Indioceanicola profundi: one gene and its partner. The protein of the gene in region 2 binds, or shares a complex with, the protein of the main gene of each other region. Links are inferred from orthologs where the notes say so. Each region holds a gene or a part of one and is shown on either strand. Other genes may lie near its edges.

What was found. Proteins that work in one complex are often made in the same cells at the same time.
Region 1: the proteins of pnp (region 2) and DOL89_RS04825 are in contact, whole or in part, in a cryo-EM structure (PDB 9QH0), measured with the Escherichia coli proteins. The link is inferred for Indioceanicola profundi from one-to-one orthologs.

What each region holds. Positions count from the first base shown.
Region 1 is NZ_CP030126.1:1,026,204-1,031,279, forward strand. Bases 1-3,641 are described here. They hold DOL89_RS04825 (Rne/Rng family ribonuclease), read right to left. Parts: upstream 3,321-3,641; coding sequence 201-3,320; downstream 1-200. Other genes in these bases: tenA (thiaminase II), read left to right, coding at 1-45. Outside these bases: DOL89_RS04830 (N-acetylmuramoyl-L-alanine amidase family protein), read left to right, coding at 4,047-5,076. UniProt on the Escherichia coli protein: Endoribonuclease that plays a central role in RNA processing and decay. Required for the maturation of 5S and 16S rRNAs and the majority of tRNAs. Also involved in the degradation of most mRNAs.
Region 2 is NZ_CP030126.1:3,303,217-3,309,056, reverse strand. Bases 533-3,501 are described here. They hold pnp (polyribonucleotide nucleotidyltransferase), read right to left. Parts: upstream 3,093-3,501; coding sequence 972-3,092; downstream 533-971. Other genes in these bases: rpsO (30S ribosomal protein S15), read right to left, coding at 3,461-3,501; DOL89_RS24990 (hypothetical protein), read left to right, coding at 3,310-3,447; DOL89_RS15830 (peptidylprolyl isomerase), read left to right, coding at 533-824. In the rest of the region: more of DOL89_RS15830, read left to right, coding at 1-532; more of rpsO, read right to left, coding at 3,502-3,730; DOL89_RS15815 (TonB-dependent hemoglobin/transferrin/lactoferrin family receptor), read left to right, coding at 4,123-5,840. UniProt on the Escherichia coli protein: Involved in mRNA degradation. Catalyzes the phosphorolysis of single-stranded polyribonucleotides processively in the 3'- to 5'-direction. Also involved, along with RNase II, in tRNA processing.

The sequences.
Region 1 (5,076 bases), 2.3 Mb from region 2 along the record:
CTGGAAGCCGGGTTCTGGGACATGGGCCTGTCGCTCGCGGATTGAAGCTGTCGGAACCTCAGGCGGGATCGAGCCCTGAACGGGCAGGGGCTGACATTGGGCGGAGAACTCCGTCTGTCTCAATTCCGATCGGTCGAAGGCAATGAAAAATGGGGAGGCCTCGCGGCCTCCCCATTTTTCATTTCAGCCCGGTATGGGCCTCAGTTCTTCACCAGTCGGCTCCACCAGCCCTTCTTGGGCTTTTCCACCGGCGGGTTCACCGTGATCGCCGGGTTGGCGGGTACATCCTCCGCAGATGCGGCGGCAGGCGCATCGGTCGCTTCCGGAGCGGGCGCAGCCCCAGCGGCCGGAGTTGCCGACGCTTCGGCAGCAGGTGCTTCGGCGACAGGTGCTTCGGTGGCCGCAGCCTCCGGAGCAGCCTTCTTCCGGCTCCGCGTCGCGCGCTTCTTCGGCGCGGGCGCTTCGGCGGCTTCGGGCGCGGCGTCCTCAGTGGCCTTTTTCCGGCTACGGGTGGCGCGCTTCTTCGGAGCAGGAGCCTCCTGGGCCGGAGCTTCCTCGGTCACCGTTTCGCCCGGAGGGGCGACATCAGCGGTGGCCGCCATCGCCTCCGGCGTGGCGCTTTCCGCGGCGGGGACAGCATCAGCGGTCGTCACCTCGGGCGTGGTGATGTCCGACGCATCCGCCTCGGAGACGTCGGCAGCAGGCTGTGCACCGGCAATCCCGGCGGCGTCGCCTTCCGCCGTGTCGGCGGACTGCTGCATCTCCTCCTCACGCTGGCGGGCACGACGGCGACCGCCGCGCTTGCCACGGCGGCGCTTCCGGCGACTGTCGCCATTGGCATCGTGGCTGTTCTCGCCCTCGGCAGACTGCTGGCCTTCGGTCTCATCGCCTTCGTCGTCGTCCTCGCCTTCCTCGGCATCGAAGCCTTGAGCGACCTCCGCTTCGGGCTTGGATTGATCCTCGGCGGGACCGAAGGCCTGCTGCTCACCCTCGCCACGGTCGGTATCACGGTCCCGGCCACGACGGCGACGGCGGCGACGGCGACGATCGCGGTCCCCATTGCCGTTCTGTTGGTGCCCGTTGGCGGCATCCCCATTGGCGGCCTCAGCCTCGACCTCCTCCGGATCGTCTTGCTCGACCTCGTCCAGGTCGGTGGCCTCGGCCTCCAGCGCGCGGTCGGTCTCGGCAAAGACGCGCTCCGCGGTGATGGCGGCCACAGGCGCATCCTCACCCGGAAGCTTGGCACGGATGCGCTCCAGCCGGTGGGCCGGCGGGATCAGGCTGTCGTCTGCGGATAGATACACCCGGAACCCGTAGCGCCGCTCGATGGCGTTGAGCATGTCGCGCTTCTGGTTGAGGATATAGAGCGTGATCTGAGTCGCCGCGGTGACGGTGATCTCGCTCGAGCGGCGACGGATGCCTTCCTCCTCGATGGCACGCAGCACCGCAAGCGCGGCGCTCTCCAGCGAGCGGATATGCCCGGTGCCCTCGCAATGCGGGCAGCGCTCGAAGTTGATCTCCTGGAGGGAGGGGCGCAGGCGTTGCCGCGACAGCTCCAGCAGACCGAAGGAGCTGATCCGGCCGAGCTGGATGCGGGCGCGGTCGGCCTTCATGGCCTCCTTCAGGCGCTTCTCGACGGCCGCGTTGTTACGGCCTTCCTCCATGTCGATGAAGTCGATGACGATCAGACCGGCCAGATCGCGGAGACGGAGCTGGCGTGCCACCTCGTCCGCCGCTTCCAGGTTGGTCTTCAGCGCCGTCTCCTCGATGTTCCGCTCCTTGGTGGAGCGGCCGGAGTTGACGTCGATGGCGACCAGCGCCTCGGTCTGGTTGATGACCAGATAGCCGCCCGACTTGAGCTGGACCACCGGGTTGAACATGGCGTCGATCTGGTCCTCCACCTGATAGCGGTGGAAGAGCGGGATCTCCTCCTGATAATGCTGGACCCTCCTGGTGTGGCTGGGCATCAGCATGCGCATGAATTCGCGCGCGGTGCGGTAGCCCTGCTCGCCCTCCACCCAGATATCATCCACATCCTGCGAATAGAGATCGCGGATGGAGCGCTTGATCAGGTTCGCTTCCTCATAGATCAGCGCCGGGGCAACGGACTGCAGCGTCTGCTCCCGGATATTGTCCCAGAGGCGCATCAGATATTCGAGGTCGCGCTTGATCTCCGGCTGGGAGCGCTCGATACCCGCCGTGCGCAGGATCACCGACATGCCGTCGGGAATATCCAGCCCCTCCAGCAGGTCCTTCAGGCGCTTGCGGTCGGCCGGGTTGGTGATCTTGCGGGAAATGCCGCCGCCGCGCGGGGTGTTCGGCATCAGCACGCAGTAGCGGCCGGGCAGGGACAGGTAGGTGGTCAGCGCCGCACCCTTGTTGCCGCGCTCCTCCTTCGTCACCTGTACCAGCAGGATCTGCCGGCGCTTGATGACTTCTTGGATCTTGTAGCTCTTCAGCGGGCGGACGGAGCGGGGTTTGCGGACGTCCTCCACCTCCTCCTCGACCGACTCCGCCGGTTCGGCGGACATGGCAACGGTCTTGGGCTTGCGACGGCGGACCGGCTTCTTCTTCTCACCCTCGGCCGGAGCGGCTCCATCGGCGGCCTGAGCCGCCTGATCGCCGGCATCCGCGCCCTCGGCAGGCGTCTCAGCGGCGGCTTCGCCCGCCTTCTCCGCCTTGGTCTTGCGGGGGCGACGGGCCGTGGTGCGCTTCTTCGGCTTGGCCGGCTCTTCGGCGGGAGCCTCGGTCACCGTCTCGTCCGGGGCGGCGACGGTCTGTTCGGCCGGGGAGGCCAGGGGGCTTTCGCCCTCGGCGCCCTCCAGCGGGGCGATAGCATGCGCCTCGGAGGAAGGGCCGCTTTCGTCCGCGGCATCATCGCCATTTCCGGCGGGCAGGGCGGGGGCGGTGCCGCCGACCTCGTCCACCGGTTCATCGCCGGCGGGAACATCCTCGACGCCGCTGCCGCTCTCGGCTTCAGCCTCGGCCAGTTCGGGCGCGGAGGCTTCATCCTCTTCCCGCTCCTCGCGGGCGGCGCGCTCATATTCCCGCATCAGCGCTTCGCGGTCAGCGACCGGGATGCGGTAATAGTCGGGGTGGATTTCGGAGAAGGCGAGGAAACCGTGCCGGTTCCCGCCATACTCGACGAAGGCGGCCTGGAGCGACGGCTCCACCCGGATGACCTTCGCGAGATAGATGTTGCCCTTGAGCTGCTTTCTGGAGGCGATTTCGAAATCGAGCTCTTCCAGCTTGTTCCCATTCACGACGACAACCCGGGTTTCCTCCGGATGCGTCGCGTCCACAAGCATACGCTTGGCCATATGTTTTCCCCATGGCTGCGCCAGTCCATCCGCGCGACCCACGGCGGGACAGGCGCGCCACCTGTCTGAGCGAAGCTGCTCGGCGCGGGCCCGATCTTCCCGCCGAACGGCGCTCATCCGAGGCTGCCAGGACGGGGAGGGCACCCTTGCCGGGCCTTCCGGAGGTTCAACTTCCGGAAAGCCAGCTTCGAGTTTCTACTTCACCGCTGATCCAGGAAGCGTCGCGATCCGCGGATGCGGGGCGGAAAGCGTTCGGCCTGCCGCGCAAGCCCGGGAGGCGACGCCCCACCCGCCAAAGGCGAGCGGTGCTGGATGCGGTTTGTCGCGACCGTGAAGATAAACACTCGCTACCCCGTTCCACAATGAAAGAATTGGTCCGTTGAATTTATTGGTCCCGCTTTCGGCAGTTTGGCTGGCGGACGGCAGCCTGATAAGATGGCGTCTCATCATCCGTCTTGAGTGCATTGATTCTTCTAGGGTACACAGAAGGGCAAGATTCGACGGCGGCGCGCAGGAGGGGGCGCGGTGACGGTGAGACAATCCAGGGCACCAGGGCGAATCCAGCCCCGCCGCGGCCACTGCCGGCTGCAGGCGGCAATCGGCGTTTGCGTCCGGGGGCTCTTCCTGTTGCTTCTCGCCATCGCAGGACTTTGCCCGGCACCCTCTGCCCTCGCGCAGCCGCAGGCGGTCCAGGCGGCTGCGCTGCCTGGGATCGGCGCTGCGCCGGTGGCGACCGAGATGCGGCTCGGCGTGCATCCCGACAAGACCCGCTTCGTTATGGAGCTGAGTCGGGAAACGGCCTTCCGGCTGGTGACGGAGCGCGACCCCTGGCGCGTTGCAATCGACCTTCCCGAGATCGCGTTCATGCCGCCCGCCATGCCCGCCGGCCGCGGCCTGATCGGGCGCTTGCGACGTGAACCGGCGTCCAGCGGGGTGCGGATCGTGTTGGATACCACATCTCCGGTACGCGTCGCCTGGGCCGAGGTGATTCCTCCCCGTGACGGCAAGCCGCCGCGCTTCGTTCTGGATCTGGTGCAGGTGGATGCGACGGGCTTCGTCGCTGCCGTTCTGCAAGGCGGGACCGCACAGTCTGCGCTGCCGGCCGTGGCTGCAACGCCGGACCTCCGGCAGGTACAGCCGCCGGCACGCAGCGCGGCTCCCGCGGCGAAGCCCCCGCCCGAACCGCAACTTGCCGCTTCTGTGGCCCTGACGTCCCGACTGGTGCCGGCTGCGGTGTCCGGCATGGGGGTGGCGGTGCCGGTGCCCCGCGCGAAGCCGACTCCGCCAAGCAAGCCTCTCATCGTTCTCGATCCCGGACATGGCGGCCAGGACCCCGGCGCTATCGCCGTGACCGGCGCCAAGGAGAAGGACATCACCCTGGCCGCCGCCCTTGAGCTGCGCCGCCAACTGCTCGCGACCGGGCGGTACCGGGTTGCCATGACCCGCGAAACGGATGTGTTCGTGCGGCTACGGGACCGCGTGGCGAATGCGCGGGCACTGGGCGCCGACCTTTTCATCTCGCTGCATGCCGACAGCATCGGCCGCAAGGAGGTGCGGGGGCTGTCAGTCTACACCTTGTCGGAGAAGGCCACCGACCGGGAGGCCGACATGCTTGCCCAACGCGAGAACCGGGCGGACGCCATCGTCGGCATGGATCTGTCGGGGGAGGCGGACGAGGTGGTCTCCATCCTCATCAACCTCGCCCAGCGGGATACCCGGAACCAGTCTCTCCGCCTTGCCTCACTGACCGTGCGGG
Region 2 (5,840 bases):
CCCAGACGGAGGGCGAGGACCCGGTCGTGGCCCGCGTCAACGGCAAGGAGATCAAGCGGTCGGCCGTGCTGGAGGCGTTGCAGGGCCTGGGGCCGCAGGCGCAGCAGGTTCCGCTGCAGGCGATCTATCCCCAGCTCCTGGAGAACATGATCGCCGGCGAGCTGCTGGAAGCGCAGGGTTACAAGCAGAAGCTCCAGGACACCGCCGAGGTGAAGGAAGCCGTCAAGGCGGCGGAAGAGGAATATGTCCAGCAGGCCTATCTGCGCCGCGCCGTCGACGCCAAGCTGACGGACGAGCTTGTGCGCCAGCGGTACGAGAAGTGGGCCAAGGAGACCGTGCCCGAGGAGGAGGTCCGCGCCCGCCATATCCTGGTGGAGACCAGGGAAGAGGCCGACGCCATCATCAAGAAGCTGAATGGCGGCGCCAAGTTCGAGGAGCTGGCGGCTGAGCAGAAGATCGACACCGCCTCCGCCCAGAACCAGGGCGATCTCGGCTACTTCACCAAGGACATGATGGTGGAGCCCTTCGCCAACGCCGCCTTCGCCATGAAGCCGGGCGAGGTGACGAAGGAGCCGGTGGAGACCCAGTTCGGCTGGCACGTGATCAAGGTGGAGGACAAGCGCAAGCAGGAGCTGCCCAGCTTCGAGCAGGTGCAGCCGCGCTTCCGCCAGGCCGTGGCCCAGGAGATCGCCCAGGAGGTGATCACCGAGCTGCGCAAGGGCGCAAAGATCGAGACCTTCAACATCGATGGCACCCCGATCCCGACCACCACCGGCGCCGACACCGGTGCAGCCGGCGGCGAGGCAGCCAAGCCGAAGAAGTAAGCACCCGGTCCCATTGGCAGAAAAGAGGGGCGGTCCGCAGGGGCCGCCCCTTTCTGCTGTGCGGACGACGAGGAAGCTGACAATGAAAAAGGCCGCCGGATCGCTCCGGCGGCCTTTCTTTTCCTTGGAGGAAGAGCGGGGGCTGGATCAGCCCTCCGCCTGCTCCTTCTTGGAGAGGTCTTCGCCGGTGGTCTGGTCGACCACCTTCATGGACAGCTTCACCTTGCCGCGGTCGTCGAAGCCGAGAACCTTCACCTTCACGGCATCGCCCTGCTTCACCACGTCAGTGACCTTGGCAACGCGCTCGTTCTTCAGCTCGGAGATATGGACGAGGCCGTCCTTGGCGCCGAGGAAGTTCACGAAGGCGCCGAAATCCATCACCTTCACGACCTTGCCGTCATAGATCTCGCCCACCTCGGGCTCGGCGACGATGCCCTTGATCCACTTGATCGCGGCTTCGGCGGCGTTGCCGTCCACGGCGGCGACCTTGACGGTGCCGTCATCCTCGATGTCGATCTTGGCGCCGGTCTGCTCCACGATCTCGCGGATCACCTTGCCGCCGGAGCCGATCACGTCGCGGATCTTGTCCTTCGGGATGTTGATCACGGTGATGCGCGGGGCGTTGGAGCTGACGGCTTCGCGCGCACCGGTCAGCGCCCTGGCCATCTCGCCCAGGATGTGCAGGCGGCCCTGCTGGGCCTGGCCCAGCGCCACCTTCATGATCTCCTCCGTGATGGAGGTGATCTTGATGTCCATCTGCAGCGCGGTGACGCCCTTCTCGGTGCCGGCCACCTTGAAGTCCATGTCGCCGAGGTGATCCTCGTCGCCCAGGATGTCGGACAGCACGGCGAACTTGTCACCTTCCTTGATCAGGCCCATGGCGATGCCCGCCACCGGACGGACCAGCGGCACGCCGGCATCCATCAGCGACAGCGAGGTGCCGCAGACCGTGGCCATGGAGGAGGAGCCGTTGGACTCCGTGATCTCCGACACGATGCGCAGCGTGTAGGGGAAGTTCTCCTTGGCCGGGAGCAGCGGGTGAACGGCGCGCCAGGCCAGCTTGCCGTGGCCGATCTCGCGGCGACCGGGGGAGCCCATGCGTCCGGCTTCACCCACCGAATAGGGGGGGAAGTTGTAGTGCAGCATGAAGTTCTCGCGGTACTCGCCTTCAAGCGCGTCCACGATCTGCTCATCCTGGGCGGTGCCCAGCGTGGCGACCACCAGGGCCTGGGTCTCGCCGCGGGTGAACAGGGCCGAGCCGTGGGCGCGCGGCAGCACGCCGACTTCCGACACGATGGGGCGGATGTCCACGGTGGTGCGGCCGTCGATGCGCTTGCCGGTCTCGATCACGGAACCGCGGAGGATGTCGGCCTCCAGCTCCTTGAACATGGCCGACACGGCCTCCGGCGCGAACTCTTCCTTCGTCGCCTCCAGCGCCTTCTGCTTGGCGGCCTGGATGGCGCCGTAGCGCTCCTGCTTCACGGTGTTGCCGTAGGCGGCGGTCAGATCGCCCCCGACCAGTTCCTTGAGGCGCGCCTTCACGGCAGCGCCGTCATAGGCCGGCGGCGGGATGTCGCGCGGGTCCTTGGCGGCCATCTCGGCCAGCTCGATGATCAGGTCGATGACCGGCTGGAACTCGCGGTGGCCGAACATCACGGCGCCCAGCATGACCTCCTCGGTCAGCTCCTTGGCCTCGGACTCGACCATCAGCACGCCTTCCTGCGTGCCGGCGACCACCAGATCCAGCTCGCTGCCGACGGCGTCGTCCGTGGTCGGGTTCAGCAGGTACTGGCCGTTCTTGTAGCCGACGCGGGCGGCGCCGATCGGGCCCAGGAAAGGCAGGCCGGAGATGGTCAGGGCCGCTGAGGCGGCGACCATGGAAACGATGTCGGGATCGTTCTCCAGGTCATGGCTCAACACGGTGACGACCACCTGGGTCTCGTTCCGGTAGCCATCGGCGAACAGCGGACGGATCGGCCGGTCGATCAGGCGGGAGACCAGCACCTCCTTCTCGGTGGGGCGGCCCTCACGCTTGAAGAAGCCGCCGGGGATCTTGCCCGCGGCGAAGGCCTTCTCCTGGTAGTTCACCGTCAGCGGGAAGAAATCCACGCCCGGCTTGGGCTGCTTGGCCCCGACCGCGGTGGCCAGCACCACGGTGTCGCCGTAGGAGGCCCAGACGGCGCCGTCGGCCTGACGGGCGACCTTGCCCGTCTCGAGCACGAGCTTGCGCCCGCCCCACGTCATTTCCTTGCGGAAAACCTTGAACATCTCTTCGTTCCTTCCATCCGAAACCCGTGTCACCCCGGATTGGGTGGCGGGCCGGGGCCCGATCGGCCAGCCCCGCGTGTGTTGCCCTCAGGCGAAACCCGTGCCCTGGCCGGTCAACCGGCCAAGCGGCAAAATGATACGCCACGCGGATGCGCGTCGCGCATCGGCGTGCGGAAAAGACGAACGGCCAGCCGGAGCTGTCTCCGGCTGGCCGTTCATGCTTTGCAGACAGGATGTGCGCACCCAGCCGGAAAGGCTGCCGGTCACGACGCCCCCGGAACGCTCCGGTCGGGCCGGAGCGGAAATCTGGGGGCGTATGCCGGTGGGCTGCACGGAGGTGATCGACCTTCTGTAGGACGTGGCCGCGGTTAGCGGCGCAGGCCCAGACGGCCGATCAGGCTTTCATACCGGGCCTGGTCGTTCTTCTTCACATAGTCCAGCAGCCGGCGGCGCTGGCCGACCATGACCAGCAGGCCACGGCGGGAGTGGAAGTCCTTGGCGTGGGTCTTCAGGTGCTCCGTCAGGTTCGAAATGCGCTCCGACAGGATGGCGACCTGGACCTCGGGCGAACCGGTATCGCCGTCCTTGGTCTTGTACTCGCTGATAAGCTCGGCCTTGCGCTCGGGCGTAATCGACATCGGATTCTCCATGTCATAAGGGATTGGAAACCGCGCACCGGGCGGAAAGCCGCCCCACGATCCGCATCCGCCGACCCATGCTGCATGGTCCGGAAATGGGTGCGCGCCCGCAGCACCCTTCGTGGCCGGGCCGGGATGTCGTCCAGCACGGTCGCGAACGGTCGCAGGCGTCGTTCGATGGCGGATGGATGCGGCAAATGCCCGCTTTGGTCAAGCGGATTCGGGGCAGCGGGCCGGATGTCGGCGATGCGCGCGATGCAGACCGGCCGCGTCCCGCAGGGACGGGATGACAAGGTCGATGCGCAGGAGCTAAGATGCAAATGCGATTGACTCGCAATTGCATCGGAACTATTGGCCCTACCCACTTCGTTCGAGATAACAGGTTGGTAACCATGACGACCTATCTGGCGCGGGCCACGCTCCCGCTGCTGCTCACAGGCCTGCCCTTCGCCGCCACGGCCCAGATGGCCGCAGGCGGTTCTGCCGCTACGGAGGCGGCGGAGTTGGAAGAGATCACCATCACCGCGACGCGCACCCGGAAGGATGTGCTGGAGGTGCCGGCCACGGTCAGCGTGACCACGGCGGAGGAGATCCAGGACCAGCTCGTCACCGACATCAAGGATCTGGTCCGGTACGAGCCCGGCGTATCCGTCCGCAGCAGCCCGTCGCGCTTCACCGCCGCGGGCGCCTCCACCGGCCGCGACGGCAACAGCGGCTTCACCATCCGCGGGCTGGAGGGGAACCGGGTGCTGATCCAGGTGGACGGCATCCGCACGCCGGACGCCTTCAGCTTCGGTCCCCAGTCCACCGGCCGCGGCGGCTTCACCGATCTGGACCTGCTGAAGTCGGTGGAAATCCTGCGCGGCCCGGCTTCCGCCCTCTATGGCAGCGACGGCGTGGCCGGCGCGGTCAGCTTCGTCACCCGCGATCCCGGCGACTTCCTGAAGGATGGCGAGAGCCTGCATGGCGAAGCCAAGCTCGGCTACAGCTCCGCCGATGAGAGCTGGAGCAAGGGCGCCATCCTGGCCGGACGGTCCGGGCGGTGGGAGGCCCTGCTGGCCTACAGCCGCCGGGACGCGCAGGAGCAGGAAACCCAGGGCGACAACGATGCCGCCAATGTGGACCGGACCGAGGCCAACCCGCAGGACATCTCCTCCGACGCGGTGCTGGCCAAGTTGGTCTTCCAGGCGACGGAGGCGCACCGGTTCCGCCTGACCCTGGACCATCTGAACCAGGATGTGGACACCGATGTCCTCAGCGCCATCGCCCGGCCGCCGTTGACCGCCGCCAGCGTCATCGGGCTGGTGGCGGAGGATGAGACCCGGCGCACCCGCATCAGCTTCGACCACAGCTATGATGCCGGGCTCGCGGCGTTGCAGTCGCTGCACTGGACCGCCTACCATCAGGATGGACGGGTCCGGCAGTTCTCGGCGGAAGACCGCAACGTTGCCGCCGACCGCACCCGCGACAGCCTGTTCGACAACGAGGTCACCGGCCTCAGCATCGACGCCGCCAGCGCCGAGCTGGGCAGCGGCTGGACCCATCGGTTCAGCTATGGCGGCGACGTCTCCCGGACCCGGCAGGAAGGGCTTCGCAACGGGCAGACCCCGCCGGTGGGCGAAAGCTTCCCGATCAAGGCCTTCCCGGACACCGATTACACGCTGGCCGGCCTCTATCTCCAGGATGAGATCACCGGGCTGGACGGCGCGCTGTCCATCTTCCCAGCGGTGCGCGTCGATTACTACCGTCTGGCCCCGGAAGGGAACGACCCGCTGTTTCCCTTCGAGACGGCATCGGCCAGCGACTGGCACATCTCGCCCAAGCTTGGCGGCGTCTACTGGGCGACGGAGGCCATCGGGGTCTTCGCCAATTACGCCCAGGGCTACAAGGCGCCCAGCCCGTCGCAGGTGAACAACGGGTTCGAAAACGTCCTGTTCAACTACCGCTCCGCTCCCAATCCGGATCTGCGGCCGGAAACCAGCGACACGCTGGAGGGCGGGGTGCGCCTGCGGCACCGGGCCTGGACGGCCAGCGTCACCGGCTTCACCGGCTGGTACGACGACTTCATCGAACAGGTCCAGGTTTCCGGCAGCCTGACCCCTGCCGACCC